4 regions of the Lachnospira intestinalis genome follow, and region 1 is predicted to be linked to each of the others. Evidence: predicted binding sites of a transcription regulator. Region 1 holds the regulator's gene; each other region holds the start of a gene.

Region 1 (4,399 bases):
CGGGATTCATGAAAAGTATCTGCGTGCAGGTGCAGATGTCATCTATGCCAACACATTCGGTGCAAACCGTTATAAGCTGGAAGAATGCGGAAAAAGTGTTGATGAGATTGTAAAGGCATCCATTAAAAATGCAAAGCAGGCATGTGAAAATGTCAATCCGCAGGCACTTGTCGCTTTAGATGTTGGTCCGATTGGACAGCTTTTAGAGCCGACCGGTACACTTTCTTTTGAAGAAGCTTATGATATGTACCGTGAAATCGTTGAAGCGGGCAGCGCGGCAGGCGCAGACCTTGTCGTTTTTGAAACCATGACCGATTTGCTTGAATGTAAAGCGGCGGTACTTGCGGCAAAAGAACATTCGGATTTACCGGTAGCGGTTACAATGACTTTTGAAATCAATCAGAGAACTTTCACAGGCTGTTGTATTGAATCCATGGCACTGACCCTTAGCGGACTGGGTGTAGATGCGCTGGGTGTCAACTGTTCGTTAGGACCGGCAGAATTAGAGCCGGTCGTTGCAAAGCTTTCCGAGTGGACAAACCTGCCGATTATCGTGAAACCGAATGCGGGACTTCCCGACCCTGTTACCAATGAATACAATGTATCGCCGGAAGAATTTGCACAGATGATGAAGAACCTGCGCAAATACGGCATTAAAGTATTCGGCGGCTGCTGTGGTACAACACCGGATTTTATCCGCTGTGTATCCGAAATGCTGCATACGGACGGCAATGCAGGTTTCTGGCATGAAAAGGAAATTCCGGCAGCAGTCTGCTCACCTACAAAGGCAGTGACAATTACGGAACCGCGTATCATCGGGGAACGTATCAATCCGACCGGTAAGAAGCTGTTTAAGGAAGCCCTGCTGCGCGGCGATATGGACTACATTTTAAATCAGGCATTGGAGCAGATTGGTGCGGGTGCGGATATTCTCGATGTAAATGTCGGACTGCCGGGAATTGATGAAAAAGAAATGATGATTTCTGCCGTAAAGTCTATTCAGGCAATTGTTGATGTACCGTTACAGGTGGATTCCACGATTCCGGAAGTGTTAGATGCGGCACTCCGTGTATACAACGGAAAACCGATTGTCAATTCGGTCAACGGCGAGGAAAAGTCCTTAAAGGCAGTGCTTCCGCTTGTAAAAAAATACGGTGCGGCAGTTGTCGGTCTTACACTCGATGAGAACGGAATCCCGCCAAAGGCAGAAGACCGTTTTAAGATTGCACAGCGTATTTTAGAGCGTGCGCAGGCAATCGGTATTCCAAAGGAAAATGTCTATATTGACTGTCTGACACTGACGGCTTCCGCGGAGCAGGAAGGTGTTATGGAAACGTTAAATGCAGTTTACCGTGTAAAACATGAGTTAGGCTTAAAAACCGTACTGGGCGTGTCAAACATTTCCTTCGGTCTGCCAAACAGAGTGTTAGTCAACCACATTTTCTTAACCATGGCGCTGCAAAACGGCTTAGACCTTCCAATTATCAATCCGAATATTCCGGAAATGACGGGGGCGGTCAGAGCTTACAAACTGCTTGCCAATATTGATAAAAATTCAGTGGATTATATTAAAGCCTATGCCAATATGCCAAAGGTTGAAAAAATCAATCCGGCGGCAAAACCGGCAGCGGGAAGCACAGGTGCGGCACCGGCGGGGGCACAGACGGCAGCTGTACCGGCAGGTGACTGTAAAGAGCAGTTATTCCATGCGGTTTATGCAGGCTTAAAAAATGAGGGTGCGAACCTCACAAGAGAACTGTTAAAAGACAATGACTCCATGGTAATTGTCAATGAAGTGCTGATTCCGGCACTGGATAAAATCGGCGAGGACTTTGAAAAGGGAACGCTGTTCCTGCCGCAGCTGATTATGGCAGCTTCCGTTGCACAGGCGGCGTTTGAAGTCATTCGTGAACATATGGTGCAGAGTAACGCCGCACCGGTCAGCAAAGGCAAAATCGTCATTGCAACTGTCAAAGGTGATATTCACGACATCGGTAAAAATATTGTAAAGGTTCTGCTTGAAAATTACGGTTATGACGTGATTGACCTCGGAAAAGACGTGGAATATCAGGCGGTCGTTGATGCAGTCCGTGAAAATGATGTCAAGCTGGTCGGACTTTCTGCCCTGATGACAACGACACTCGTTTCCATGAAAAAGACGATTGAACTGCTTCATGAAAATGAGCTGGATTGCAAAATTATGGTAGGCGGTGCGGTTCTGACACCGGAATATGCCAAAGAAATTCATGCCGACTTTTATGCAAAGGATGCCAAGGAATCCGTAGATATTGCAAAAAGAGTGCTGGGGTGATATAATAAAAAATATTATAATAATCACGGATTGTTTCGTGCTGCGCACTCTCACAATCCGGCCCGCTATTCGCATATCGTGGGATTTCATCCCACTTTTATGCTCATAGCGGGCGGGTCCCAAGGTCGTTCACCCACATATGAGCAAGCTCATGTGGGTTCAGATCTTTTGACCCTGGTATCCGAAGATACATTGAAAAGAAAGCATGGTGACATGAGTATGGAAGAAACAAAAAAGATATCAGCTGCGGTAATCAGACGTCTGCCACGATATTACAGATATCTGGGCGAACTGAATGAGAGCGGAGTACAGAGAATATCTTCAAAGGAATTAAGTGCAAAGATGAAAGTAACCGCTTCACAGATTCGTCAGGATTTAAACAATTTTGGCGGCTTTGGACAGCAGGGTTACGGTTATAATGTGAAGTATCTTTATGATGAAATTGCCAAAATTTTAGGAATTGACCGCCCGCATAATATGATTATTATCGGTGCGGGTAACTTAGGTCAGGCAATTGTCAATTATGAGGACTTTGAAAAACGTGGATTTGTGATTAAAGGAGTCTTTGATAACAATCCGGAGATGGAAGGAAAGACAATCCGTGGAATCCCGGTGATGATGATGGATGCCGTTTCTGATTTTATTAAGAGAAATGAAATCGAGATTGTAGCACTGACGATTCCCAAAAAAGCAGCAAAAGAAGTCGGTAAGCTGGTAGCAGATGCCGGAATTAAGGCAATCTGGAATTTTGCCCATACAGATTTGAATCTTCCGGATGAAGTCATTGTTGAAAATGTACATTTATCAGAAAGCTTGATGCGCCTTTCGTATACCATTGCAAATGAAGGACGGTAGAAAAGATTTACAAAGGGGGAATAGCGGATGGCACAGCTTACATATAAGGCAATGAAGGATAATGCGGCTTTGAAAAATCTGCCGATTTTAACGCTTGACCAACGGTGGTACAGACTTGTGCCGGAATCTGTAAAAACGGATGAAATCCGTTACTGGGAAAAACGTGTCAATGAACTGCTCAAAAAACAGGGGCAGGTCAACGAAGACCTGATTCAGGTAAAAAAGATTAGAAAAGGATTGTTCCGGGGCATTGTTAATCATATGAACCAGAATGACGAAGATCCGAAAAAGCAGAAAATTATGGATGAAAGCCAGCGGCTGATTTATGAAGCAAGAGATAAAATCTCCCAGCTAGAAGATGAATCGGACGAAGTGCCTAAAAAACTTCGCATAGCAAACATGCATCTTTTTTATGAAACAGTCAAAATGTGTTATGAAAAAATCAACCGCAACAATAAAGACCTGGAGCGGCTGGAAGCATGGATTGAAGACACGCGGATTAAACTTAAGAAAAATTTACTGGTCAAGCAGGACAAAGAGGATATGAACGAGCAGATGTATTCTTATATGCATGCGATTTTAGGTCCTGAAATCATGAGTGAATTAGACCGGTTGAATGAGAATGACGAATAGAAGAAAGCTGCTGTGCGGGAAGAAGTCCGTATGGCGGCTTTTTGTTTTACAGGGCAGGAGGGTGTTTATGAAGAAATTAATGAATGGTGCGCAGATGAAAATGATTGACACGTATTCGATTCAGGAGGTGGGGATTCCTTCACTGGTTTTGATGGAGCGGGCGGCACTTTGTGTGACGGAGGCGGTGCTTGAAAAGATTAAAAAGACGGATAAGGTGCTGTGCGTGTGCGGAAGCGGCAACAACGGTGCGGACGGCATGGCGGTGGCGCGCCAGCTGACAGAACGTGGAATTTCGGCAGAGGTGTATACGACAGCAGAGGAAGGAAAAGGAACAGAAGAGTTAAATCGGCAGTGTGCGATTTTGCAGAAACTGGGAATTGTGTTTGTGAACGACATTCCTGCCGGTGAATATAATTGTATTATAGATGCTGTTTTTGGCATCGGTTTATCAAGAACAATTACAGGCAGATATGAACAGATTATTGCAAAAATCAATGCGGCAAAGGATACGGGAAGCCTGATTGTGGCAGTAGATACGCCATCGGGAATTAATGCCGGGGACGGACAGGTCATGGGCTGTGCCGTAAGGGCAGACATGAC
Region 2 (4,399 bases), on a different contig from region 1:
TGGACTGCTTGCGCTTGCATCCGATTTTTCAAAGGAAGAACTGATACAGGCAGACAGCTATACATATGACACATTAAGCGAACTGGTTAATATGTGCCTTGGTCTGTTTGTAACGGCAATCAGCAAGGGTGAGTTATTTGTAGATATCGAACCGCCGTTTGTCTATGAAAACCAGACACTGACCGGGGACGGATATATTGTTCCGCTTTATGTCCATGGTAAAGAGACAGAAATTTTTATTGCTGTAGACAGTGATGTTCAAATCGGTGTAAAGCCGACATCTATTGATATTCAAAAATGTGCCGACAGTGAGGTAGCAGACGGTGTTAAAAAGGTCATGATTGTAGATGATTCTGCTTTTATCCGTAAGACATTAAGAAATATTCTTGAAGAAGCAGGCTATGGTATTGTCTGTGAGGCTGTAAACGGAGAAGAAGCCGTTCAGTTATATAAAGAGTATAAACCGGATATTGTTACAATGGATATTACGATGCCGGTTATGGACGGTGTTACGGCATTGGAAAAGATTAAAGCATACGATAATACAGCAGATGTCATTATGGTGACGTCAGCCGGACAGCAGAAGAAAGTGATTCAAGCATTAAAGCTGGGGGCATATGAATTCTGCATGAAGCCGCTGGATAAGGATGAATTGTTAAAAGTATTTAAAGAACTGAATGCATAAAATACATAAAAACGGGAATAATACAGGTATTGCAAAAGTATATTTTGTAGTGCCTGTATTTTAAAATTGTACTAAATTAAGAACTATGCAAAAGAGTATTGATTTTCTGATACATGAATGATATTATAATGCACGTAAGGATTGTTACAATATTGTCAAAGTTGCGATGAGCAATTTTTTTATTTAGCAATCAGTGTATACAATGTGCAGAGATTATGCAAGGAGGAATTCAAAAATGTTACAGAAGGAACAGTGGAATGGTTTCGAAGGTAGACTTTGGAAAGAAGAAATCAATGTAAGAGATTTCGTTCAGAACAACTACAAGCCATATGATGGTGATGAAAGTTTCCTTGAAGGTCCTACAGAAGCAACAAACAAGCTTTGGGGAAGACTTCAGGAATTACAGAAAGAAGAAAGAGCAAAGGGCGGCGTACTTGACATGGAAACAGAAGTTGTTGCCGGTCTTACAGCATATGGTCCTGGATATATAGATGAATCAATGAAAGACCTTGAAAAAGTTGTAGGTCTTCAGACAGATAAGCCATTAAAGAGAGCATTCATGCCTTACGGCGGTATCAAGATGGCAGAAGAATCTTGCAAGAACTACGGTTATGAACCAAATCCGGAATTACACAAGATTTTCACAGAATATCATAAGACTCACAATCAGGGTGTTTTCGATGCTTACACACCAGAGATGAGAAAGGCTCGTCACAGCCACATCATCACAGGTCTTCCGGATACTTATGGCCGTGGACGTATCGTAGGTGACTACAGAAGAGTTGCTCTTTACGGTATTGACTACCTTATGGAAGAAAAGAAGAAAGATCATGCAAACTGCGGATGCGGAACAATGACAGACGATGTTATCCGTTTAAGAGAAGAAATCTCTGATCAGTACAAGGCTTTAGCAGGCATGAAGAAGATGGCTGAAAGCTATGGTTATGATATTTCACAGCCAGCTAAGGATGCTAAGGAAGCTGTTCAGTGGTTATACTTTGGTTACCTTGCTGCTATCAAGACTCAGAACGGTGCTGCTATGTCAGTAGGTCGTGTATCTACATTCCTTGATATTTATATCGAAAGAGATCTTGAAGCTGGAAAGATTACAGAAAAAGAAGCTCAGGAATTAATCGATCATTTCGTTATGAAGTGTAGAATGGTTAAGTTCGCAAGAATTACATCATACAACGAATTATTCTCAGGTGACCCTACATGGGCTACTCTTGAAGTAGGTGGTACAGGTATTGACGGACGTTCAATGGTTACAAAGAACGACTACAGATTCCTTCACACACTTGAAAACATGGGACCTTCACCGGAACCAAACTTAACAGTACTTTACTCATCAAGACTTCCTGAAAACTTCAAGAAGTATGCTGCTAAGATTTCTGTTGATACATCTTCAATCCAGTATGAGAACGATGATGTTATGAAGGTTACATGGGGTGATGATTATTCAATCTGCTGCTGTGTATCTGCTACACAGACAGGTAAGGAAATGCAGTTCTTCGGAGCTAGAGCTAACCTTGCTAAGTGTTTACTTTACGCTATCAATGGTGGTGTGGATGAAAAAGATGGTAAGCAGGTTGGACCAGCTTTCAAGCCTATTACATCAGAATATCTTGATTATGATGAAGTTATTGAAAAGTTCGATGTTATGATGGATTGGTTAGCAGACCTTTATGTTAATACACTTAACCTTATCCAGTATATGCATGATAAGTACTACTATGAAGCAGCAGAGATGGCTCTTATTGATACAGATGTTAAGAGAACATTTGCTACAGGTATTGCTGGTTTCTCTCATGTAGTAGATTCACTTTCAGCTATTAAGTATGCTAAGGTTAAGACAGTACGTGATGAAGAAAAGGGTATTGTTGTTGATTACCAGATTGAAGGCGACTTCCCTAAGTATGGTAACGATGATGATAAGGCAGATGATATAGCTGTATGGCTTCTTAGAACATTCCTTGAGAAGATTAAGAAGAGACATACTTACAGAAATTCAGAGCCTACAACATCTATCCTTACAATTACTTCTAACGTAGTTTATGGTAAGTATACAGGTACAATGCCTGACGGACGTAAGGCTGGTACACCATTATCACCAGGAGCTAACCCAAGCTATGGTGCTGAACAGAATGGTCTTTTAGCTTCACTTAACTCACTTACAAAGCTTCCATATGAGTGGGCATTAGATGGTATTTCTAATACACAGACAATGAATCCGGATGCTTTAGGTCATAATGAAGAAGAAAGAGTTGCTAACCTTGTAAACGTTATGGATGGATACTTCGATCAGGGTGCTCATCACCTTAACGTAAATGTATTCGGTAAGGATAAGTTACTGGATGCTATGGAACACCCAGAAAAGCCAGAATATGCGAACTTCACAATCCGTGTATCTGGTTACGCTGTTAAGTTCATCGACCTTACAAAGGAACAGCAGATGGATGTAATTTCTAGAACATTCCACGACAGAATGTAATCAGAGTGCTTGAAAACGCCGTAAATACAGTGTTTATGCGACTTTGAGATAATATCAAGTTATCGTAACTTATCATAATTTGGTGTAAAATCTTAATTAATTGGTGTAGTAAATGGTGTACTAAATGGTGTAGTAATTCTAAATAGGATTTAAGTACAAAGATAAAATAAATTTCAGAGAAGAGAGATGTACAGTAATGTATATCTCTCTTTTTTGATATTCAAAAATCGTAAAAAATAGGGAACACTTCTGATTAATATAACCAGGAATGTTCCCTAAAATTATATAAAGCATAAAAAGTTAAATTTGAGCCATATACACATTTTAAAGCCGTATATAGAAGGCTAATTTGAAATGGTGATTTCATGGTATTAATTAAAGGAGGACAAATGAAACAGAAGATTATAAAACCAGGAGTTGTAAGAAGAATTGCTGAGAAGATTGCAGATGAAGGAATAAACATACCAAAGGAAACAGTTGATATATGTTTGACAGCCTTCTTAGACACTGTAGCAGATATTTTGTCTGAAGGTGATTCGGTTGTATTGAAAGGATATATGAACATATATCCAAAATTACTCACATTATCAATTCCATTTACTCTTATAAAGGAAGAATTTTATGAAGCACATAAATCATTCTTACAAGCCTTTATGTGCTATCTAATAAAGACAGAACATTCGGGGTATCTGTATTGCTTTACGATAACACAGACATTTTAAAGGATTGTTTAAATAAGGCGAAGGATTAAACTGGTAATAATTGTAAAGGGCTATATGTTTTACCAAGCAGCATACACGAACTTATATTAGTTCCTGATAATGGTGATATGAATAAAAATTATATGATGCAGATGGTGCGTGAAGTTAATTCAACAGAAGTCAGACCAGATGAAATATAATGGTAAGAAATAATTGACGTTTAGCACTATGTGAGTTAGCATAGTGGTAGACAACTACTTCTTTGTATCACGCAAATCTAATTTTCCGAAATTCTTCATAAAAAAGGAAATATAATTTTTCAAAAAGAAGTAAGGTGAAAAGAAGAAAATGAATTTATTTAATGCAAAACTGGGGAAAAGAAAGTGAAAAAATAAATTCCATTTTGGGGGCTAAAAAATGGAAAAATAGTTTCCCCTGATACAAAAGCCTGTTTAGAACATATATCCATAAGAACCTTAAATATATCGTCCTGTTTTGGATATTGTAAAACTATGAGTGATT
Region 3 (4,399 bases), on a different contig from region 1:
TCTCCATATTGGGCTTAAGTTCCTTAACAAGAGCCACTGCCTCACTCGGTGTCATGTTCATTTTCCAGTTACCTGCTACAACTTTCCTGCGCATAAAATAATCCTCCTCAAACTGTATTATTTTTTGTCATACATATTTGGTTATTCCGTCGCTTTCTTTTAAGTAAATTATAACACATCTTTCTAAATAATACTAGAATTTATAAAAATTTATATCCAATTATTTCAATAAATACAATTTATAAAATTTATGCGGATTTTTTTACAAAATAAAGAAACAGTCATACGCAATATTTCAGATAAAACCACTGAATGTATGACTGTTTTCCTATATTTTTATTATGTCAGTAATATTTCATCAAATGTTACTTATTACTTATCATTAGCTGCAACAACACCCGGAAGTTCTTTTCCTTCAAGGAACTCTAAAGATGCACCGCCACCGGTTGAAATGTGAGTCATCTTATCACCAAAACCAAGATTGTTAACAGCTGCAGCTGAGTCACCGCCACCGATGATTGTTGTAGCATCCTTTAATGATGCCAGTTCTTCTGCAACAGCGATTGTACCCTTTGCAAAGTTTTCAAATTCAAATACACCCATTGGTCCGTTCCATACAACAGTCTTTGCATCAGCTAAAGCTTCCTTGTAAAGTTCACAGGTCTTTGGTCCGATATCCATGCCCATGTCATCATCAGCCTGGCAGCCCGCATCTACTACATGAAATGGTGTATCATTTTTGAATTCCTTTGTCACAACAGTGTCAATCGGAATCAACATTTTAACGCCCTTCTTTTCAGCCTTTTCCATCATTTCTTTAGCATAATCAAGATAATCATCTTCTACGAGTGACTGTCCTACATTGCCGCCCTTTGCTTTCTGGAATGTATAAGACATACCACCACCGATGATTAATGTATCTACCTTATCAAGCAGATTGTTGATAACAGAAATCTTTGAAGATACTTTCGAACCACCAAGGATTGCTACGAAAGGTCTTACCGGATTGTTGACTGCATTGCCAAGGAAATCGATTTCCTTCTGCATTAAATAGCCGACAACAGCTGTATCTACAAACTGTGTAACACCAACATTTGAGCAGTGAGCTCTGTGTGCTGTACCGAAAGCATCGTTTACAAATACATCACAGATAGAAGCTAAATCCTTAGAGAATGCTTCACCATTCTTTGTTTCTTCTGCTCTGAATCTGGTGTTTTCAAGTAAAATAACGTCACCGTCATTCATAGCTGCAACAGCAGCCTTTGCATTTTCACCTACAACAGTATCATCTGCTGCAAACTTCACTTCCTGTCCTAACAGTGCAGAAAGTCTTTCAGCAACCGGTTCAAGAGAAAATGCTGCATCCGGTCCCTTCGGCTTTCCTAAATGAGAGCAAAGGATAACCTTACCACCGTCTGAGATTAACTTCTTGATTGTAGGAAGTGCTGCAACCAGTCTTGTTTCATCTGTAATCTTCTTTCCGTCTAACGGCACGTTAAAATCACATCTGCATAATACTCTCTTGCCTTTTACGTTAATATCATCAACTGACTTCTTATTAAGCATAATGAATCCTCCTTGTTTTTGCGAAGCAAAATGCGACTGCCCTATGCAGGAGCAGAGGATTTTGCCTCCTTGTTTTTGCGGGACAGTGCCACGCGATAGTAAAATACCGGAGAAAGAAGACTATAGCTTCATTCCCCGGCTTTCATTCCGGCACAAAGCCGAATTTATATTAGTTTAATTCAGCAAAATACTTGATTGTTCTTACCATCTGGCTTGTGTATGAATTTTCGTTATCATACCAAGAAACAACCTGAACCTGGCAGCCGCCGTTTGGAAGGTCATTTACCATTGTCTGAGTAGCATCAAATAATGAACCAAATCTCATACCAACGATATCGCTTGAAACGATAAGTTCTTCGTTGTAACCGAAGCTTTCTGTTGCAGCAGCCTTCATAGCAGCATTAACTTCATCAACAGTAACCTTCTTAGATACTACAGCGTTAAGAATTGTTGTAGAACCTGTAGGAGTAGGAACTCTCTGAGCAGCTCCGATAAGCTTTCCGTTTAATTCAGGGATAACAAGACCGATAGCCTTAGCAGCACCTGTTGAGTTAGGTACGATGTTGCATGCACCTGCTCTTGATCTTCTTAAATCGCCCTTTCTCTGTGGTCCGTCAAGAATCATCTGATCACCTGTGTAAGCGTGAATTGTGCACATGATACCTGATTCGATTGAAGCACAGTCATTAAGAGCCTTAGCCATAGGAGCTAAGCAGTTTGTTGTACAAGAAGCTGCTGAGATAATCTTATCATCTGCTGTTAATGTTTCATGGTTTACATTATAAACGATTGTCTTTAAATCATTACCGGCCGGAGCTGAGATAACAACCTTCTTAGCACCTGCATTGATATGAGCCTGAGCCTTTTCCTTAGATGTGTAGAAACCTGAGCATTCAAGAACTACATCTACATCAAGAGCTCCCCATGGGCAGTTGTTAGCATCTGGCTCTTTGTAAATCTTAATTGTCTTACCCTTTACTGTGATTGTACCAGCTTCGTCATCAGCTGTTACCTGGTTTTCTTCGCCGAAACCAACGTATCTTCCCTGTGATGAATCATACTTTAAAAGATGAGCTAACATCTTTGGGCTTGTTAAATCGTTAATAGCTACTACTTCGTATCCTTCTGCACCGAACATCTGTCTGAATGCAAGTCTACCGATACGTCCAAAACCATTAATCGCAACTTTTACTGACATAAAATCATTCCTCCTAAAATAGAATTTTTATTGAGTTTGTTAATAAATAATCAACTATGGTGTATTTTACCGAATTCATTCCAAAATATCAAGTATTAATTCCCTTTTTTTACAAATTACCGTCCATTTTCTATTATTTGTCCAAAAAAAACGGTAAATTTAAAAATTATTTAGCGGTATTTTCTTCTTGTATACAATCGACAATATTATTGGCGTGATCTGACATTCTTTCAAGATTAGAAAGAATATCTAAGAACACAACACCGTTTGACGGAATACAAAGCCCCGCGGACAAACGTTCGATATGTTTGTTGCGCAGTTCTTCTTCCAAATCATCGACCTCGTCTTCAATTCTCAGGACATTCTGAATTGCCTGACGGCTTCCGGTTCCTCTCGCCTTAACAGCTTCTTCAAAACAATGCACAACTTTATCCCACAGCTGATTAAGTTCCTGTGTTCCTTTTTCGGAAAAAATTATCTGATGTTCAATCTTATATTTTGCCAGCTCCGCAATATTTTCCGCATGGTCGGATACTCTTTCAATATCAATAATCGCATGGAACAGATTTTTAACCAGCAGATGCTGTTCCTGTGTGATTGATAAATTGTTGACCTTAATTAAAAAGTCTGTCAGATACTTTTCATATAAATCGACTTTATGTTCGATTTCATAGACCTTATCTACCATCGTCTGGTCATTTTTCTGTGTTGCCTCTGCCGCATATTTAATATTATCTAATGCCAGATTACCCATGGCAATCACTTCATTTTTAGCCGTTTCTACTGCAACGGACGGCTGACCTAACAGACGGGAATCAAAATGTCTTGCAATTTCTGCTGCAACGGCATCTTTGGCTTCCAGTTCCGCAAAATCGTCCTGCTTTTCGTTTTCACGCACAATCAGACCGGAAATTTTTACAAGCAGATTGGCAAACGGAAACATTACCAGTGTACATGTAATATTAAAGAATGTATGGAATACGGAAATTTCCACGCTTGTAATATTATGTGCCGCAAGTGCCGGATAAATACTGAACAGAATAAATCCGACGGTACCGAATAAAAGTGCCCCTGCAATATTAAATAAAATATGCATACAGGCTGCACGTTTTGCCGTTCTCGTTGTTCCGGCACTTGAAATCAGTGCAGTCACACAGGAACCGATATTCTGTCCCAGTGTAATATAAATTGCCGCATTGGTTGTTACCACTCCGTTTAAAGCCAGTGTCTGTAAAATCCCGACAGAGGCGGAGGAACTTTGTAAAACCGCGGTTACAATAATACCAATTAAAATACCTAAAAACGGATTGCTTCCCACAATCTGGAATGCCTGTGAGAAAATAGGCGCATCTGTATACGGTGCAATCGAAGAAGACATAAATGTCAGACCTTCAAACAGCAGACCGATTCCGACGATAATCTCTCCTGCATTTTTTACTTTATCCTTTTTTGAAAATAAAATAACAAATGCACCGATACCGATTAAAAACGGGGCATAAAATGACGGATTCATTACCTTCGCCGCATCCCCAAGCTGTCCTAAAGATACAATCCATGCGGTAATGGTCGTACCGATATTGGCACCCATAATAACACCAACTGCCTGAACCAGTGTCATCAGTCCTGCATTAACAA
Region 4 (4,399 bases), on a different contig from region 1:
AATACGGTTGCAAAGCTGACCATTCCGGCACCGGCACAGTTTCTGGAACAGATGATTATGCCTTTTGCATGGAGCAATACCAAGAAATTTTACGATACGCAGGAAGAAGTGGCAAAGGATATTGCCGAAGGATACCGTGAATTTATCAAAGAGGTTTATGCAGCAGGCTGTAGAAATCTTCAGTTGGACGACTGCTCATGGGGCATGGTGGTAGACCCGGCGGCTTGTAAATTATTCGGCGTAACACCAAAGGGACTTGAAAAGATTAAGGAACAGCTTTTAGAGATTAATAACAGCGCGCTTGAAGGAAAGCCGGAAGATTTAATTGTCAATACACACGTATGCCGCGGCAATTTCCATTCTACCTATGCAAGCAGCGGTGCTTATGACAGCGTAGCGGCAACATTATTTGCAAAGGAAAATGTCAATGCATATTATCTGGAATTTGATGATGAGCGTTCCGGCGGATTTGAACCGTTAAAATATGTAGAGGGCGATAAGAAAGTTGTACTCGGACTGGTTACAACAAAGTCCCCGAAGCTGGAAGATGCGCAGGCAGTAATTGACAGAATCCACGAGGCAGCAAAATATGTGCCGTTAGACAGACTGTATTTAAGTCCGCAGTGCGGATTCGCTTCCTGTGAAATCGGTAACAAGCTCACAGAAGAAGAACAGTGGGCAAAGCTGGCACTGGTAAAGGAAATCGCAGAAAAGGTGTGGGGATAAATAACAGATTCATATTAGAATGTAAAAGAATATGTCAGACAGACATACAGGGTATTTTTATATATGCCCGTGTAATTTACGAGGATGGTCGGGGTTAATGTAAAACTATAAAAAGCAGTCCCGGATTGGAAAAATAAGAATATTTATGATAAAATAAACTCTAATGTTACATTAGGGTTTATTTTTTGGCATTAAAATGTCTGCAAAATAGGAATGAAAAATTATATGGAGAAAAAAGACAGATATATCAGCATCGGTGAAATGGCAAAAATCAACCGCACAACTGTACCGACACTGCGGCTGTATGATTCAATGGGACTGCTGACACCGTATTACACAGACGAGGAAACACATTACCGGTATTATGACATCAAGCAGAATGCCCGGTTTGATATGATTCAGTACATGAAAGAACTGGGCATGGAATTAAAAGAAATTAAAGAATTGTTCGATAAACAGGATATTAATCTGATTGAGCAGATTTTACGGCAGAAAAAGGAACAGACGGTTGTCCAGATGCAGGAATTAAAATTTAAAATGCAGGCGATTGACAGGACGGTTGCAAGCATTGAACGGTATAAGAAATCGCCGAAAAGCGGCACGATTACACTGGAATACATACCGGACAGGACGATTTACTCGATGTGTGTGGATACCAATTTTTACGATTATAACATTGATATGTACGAATTGATTTTAAAGCAGTTAAAAAATAAGCTGATGGAATTTCATATTCCGCAGGTTTATTACTGCAATGCAGGGACGATTATGCGGCGGGAGCTGTTTGAAAAACTGACCTTTTATTCGGAAGAAATCTTTATCTTTGTAGATGACGATTTTCCGATGAAAGACTGTGTGCAGACAATCGAGAATGGCATGTATGCATGTATTTATACGGAAGATTTTGATGAGGAACGCGACTGTGCGAAAAAGCTTTTGGCGTACTGCCGCGAACACGGCTATCAAATCTGCGGTGATTATATTTGCGAAGAAATTATGGAAATGAACGTCTTTGACAGCCGCAAGCGCTCGATGTATCTGCGGCTTCAGGTGCCGGTAAAAATGGAAAAATAGGCTTGACGCTCATCTAAGATTAGACATTATACTGAATACAACGGAAAGTTAAATAATTAACAATCAGTTCGCGTAATATATGCTGAATAGTGAAAAGCGAAAGCGTGAATGAGGATTCGTCTGAAACTGTCCTTGCACCGCAGGACACAGATTTTAAAAGGAAGCGGTGTAGAATTGGAGGATGTTATGGAGAAGATTAAAGTAATTCAGTATGGCTGTGGCAAGATGAGCAAGTACACAATGCGGTATCTGTATGAAACCGGCTGTCAGATTGTCGGTGCAATCGACTGTAATCCATCTATTGTCGGCATGGATATCGGCGATTATGCGGGACTGGGTGTAAAGACCGGCGTATTAATCAGCGACAATGCGGAAGAAGTGCTTGACAACACGGATGCGGATATTGCCGTTGTAACGCTGTTTAGTCTGGTAAGTGACTGCTTTCCACATTATATGAAATGTCTGACACGTGGAATCAGTGTGATTACAACCTGTGAAGAAGCAACGTACTGCTGGACAACAGACCCGGTTCGTGCCAATATCTTAGATGTTACCGCCAAGAAAAACGGTTGTACTTTTGTAGGAAGCGGCATGGAAGATATTTTCTGGGTGAATATGGTCGGCATGGTAGCAGGCGGCTGTCACAAGATTGAAAAAATTGAAGGCGCAGTCAGCTATAACGTAGAAGATTACGGACTGGCACTTGCAAAAGCTCACGGCGTAGGCTTAACATCGGAAGAATTTGAAAAACAGATTGCACACCCGGAGGAGATTGAACCTTCTTATGTATGGAATTCCAATGAGGCACTTGCATCAAAAATGGGCTGGACGATTAAGAGCCAGACACAGAAATGTGTACCGTATTTCCATGACAGTGATTTGTTCTCATCAACCATGAATGCAACGATACCGAAAGGCAACTGTATCGGTATGGCGGCAGTTGTAACTACCGAAACATTCCAGGGACCGGTTATTGAAACACAGTGTATCGGCAAGGTTTATGGTCCGGACGATGGTGATATGTGCGACTGGAAGATTACAGGTGAACCGGATACGGAATTCCATGTTGTAAAACCGGCAACGGTTGAGCATACCTGTGCAACGATTGTCAACCGGATTCCGGCAGTGCTGCGCGCTCCGGCAGGGTTAGTTACGATGGATCAGCTGGAGGAAATCGCTTATCCGACATATCCAATGGAATACTATCTGTAGTTTAAATATTAAAACTGGAATAACAGAATACTGTGCAGACATGGTTTGTAAATAAAATCCCCGCATAAAGAGAGCTGAACAGATTCTCTTTATGCGGTATTTTTTTGCGATATTAACAAAATATTTAATAGAAATTCCAGTTGATTCCACAGAAATATCCGCTTATAATAGTATTAAGGCAAAGGGGGCTTTTGCAGATTTACAATGTTACAAAAGGAGGGGAATGCCTTGAATACAGAAATAACAAATGCAGTCAGTGCGGCGGGAGATAAGGTGCAGTATGATACCCGTGTCAAAAGAATACTGGCACAAAAAAATATTTTGGCACACATTTTGGTTAAGACGGTGGATGAGTTTAAGGAAATGAAGCCGGAAGATGCAGTAATGTACATTGAGGGTGAGCCAAAGATTGGGATTGTACCCGTTGAACCGGGTCTGACTAATGCAGAAAAAACAGATGTGACCGGTCAGAGAATCATAGGGCTGAATACAGAAAATACCGAGATTAATGAAGGGTTAGTCAGATTTGATATTATCTTTTATGTCCGCATGAAAAACGGTCTTTCACAGATTATTGTAAATATCGAAGCACAAAAAGACGAACCGGCAGGATATCAGATATTAAACCGAGCGGCCTTTTATGTGAGCAGACTTGTTTCATCGCAGAAAGAGAGGGATTTTGTCAATACGAATTATGACGATATAAAACAGGTATTCAGTATCTGGATTTGTATGAACATGGCTTCAAACAGCATGAGCCATATCCACCTTATCAAAGATGAAATGTTAGAGCCGTACGATTGGAAAGGAAATATGGATTTACTCAACATCGTGCTGATTGGTATTACAGATGAATTACCGGAGCATGATGAAAAGTACGAATTGCACCGTTTAATCGGTACACTTCTTTCAAGCGGGTTGAAAGAGCAGGAAAAACTGGATATAATTGAACATGAATATAATATCCCGGTCAGTAATGAAATAAGAGAGGACGTGAGAGTTATGTGTAATCTGAGTGCAGGAATCGAAGAAAGAGCTGAAGAACGGGCAACAAAAAGGGCAACAGAGAAAACGAGTGAAAAGTTCATTCTGAATATGTATAAAAAAGGTTATACATTAGAACAGATTGCCGATGTTGCAGAAATCAGTGTAGATGCTGTTGAAGCGGTGATTCAAAAGAAAGCACCGGTAATGGCATAAGAAGTCTGAGAAAGTAAACGTATTATAAATGAAAAACTGCCGCATAAAGAGAGCAAAAACGATTCTCTTTATGCGGTATTTTTTTGTGGATTTTGGACACGATGTAGCAGCTTGACAATTCCAATTATGTGGCATATAGTTTTACGTGACTAACTACGGCCAGAATGGACAGAAACTAGTGTGAAAT

What was found. Region 1 encodes Rex, which represses fermentation and respiration genes when NADH is low (regulators of the CRP and FNR family bind a similar motif). Its sites were predicted from a motif close to ATTGTTAANTANTTAACAAT; they were not measured.
Region 2: pflB (formate C-acetyltransferase) is a predicted target of Rex. The motif match lies at 826-845, and genes of this name have one in related genera.
Region 3: gap (type I glyceraldehyde-3-phosphate dehydrogenase) is a predicted target of Rex. The motif match lies at 2,800-2,819, and genes of this name have one in related genera.
Region 4: WMO37_RS07730 (NAD(P)H-dependent amine dehydrogenase family protein) is a predicted target of Rex. The motif match lies at 1,845-1,864, and genes of this name have one in related genera.

Annotation. Positions count from the first base shown of each region.
Region 1 is NZ_JBBMFS010000001.1:173,747-178,145, forward strand. It holds gene WMO37_RS00715 (homocysteine S-methyltransferase family protein) at 1-2,311, shown strand, start outside; gene WMO37_RS00720 (redox-sensing transcriptional repressor Rex) at 2,525-3,166, shown strand; gene WMO37_RS00725 (hypothetical protein) at 3,194-3,799, shown strand; gene WMO37_RS00730 (NAD(P)H-hydrate dehydratase) at 3,867-4,399, shown strand, end outside.
Region 2 is NZ_JBBMFS010000004.1:182,464-186,862, forward strand. It holds gene WMO37_RS06470 (response regulator) at 1-685, shown strand, start outside; gene pflB (formate C-acetyltransferase) at 921-3,176, shown strand; gene WMO37_RS06480 (hypothetical protein) at 3,566-3,898, shown strand; partial or broken gene WMO37_RS14890 (DUF5688 family protein) at 3,958-4,077, shown strand.
Region 3 is NZ_JBBMFS010000015.1:41,461-45,859, forward strand. It holds gene tpiA (triose-phosphate isomerase) at 1-94, opposite strand, end outside; gene WMO37_RS13460 (phosphoglycerate kinase) at 373-1,566, opposite strand; gene gap (type I glyceraldehyde-3-phosphate dehydrogenase) at 1,736-2,764, opposite strand; gene WMO37_RS13470 (Na/Pi cotransporter family protein) at 2,931-4,399, opposite strand, start outside.
Region 4 is NZ_JBBMFS010000005.1:165,150-169,548, forward strand. It holds gene WMO37_RS07720 (5-methyltetrahydropteroyltriglutamate--homocysteine S-methyltransferase) at 1-726, shown strand, start outside; gene WMO37_RS07725 (MerR family transcriptional regulator) at 940-1,800, shown strand; gene WMO37_RS07730 (NAD(P)H-dependent amine dehydrogenase family protein) at 1,987-3,012, shown strand; gene WMO37_RS07735 (hypothetical protein) at 3,241-4,212, shown strand.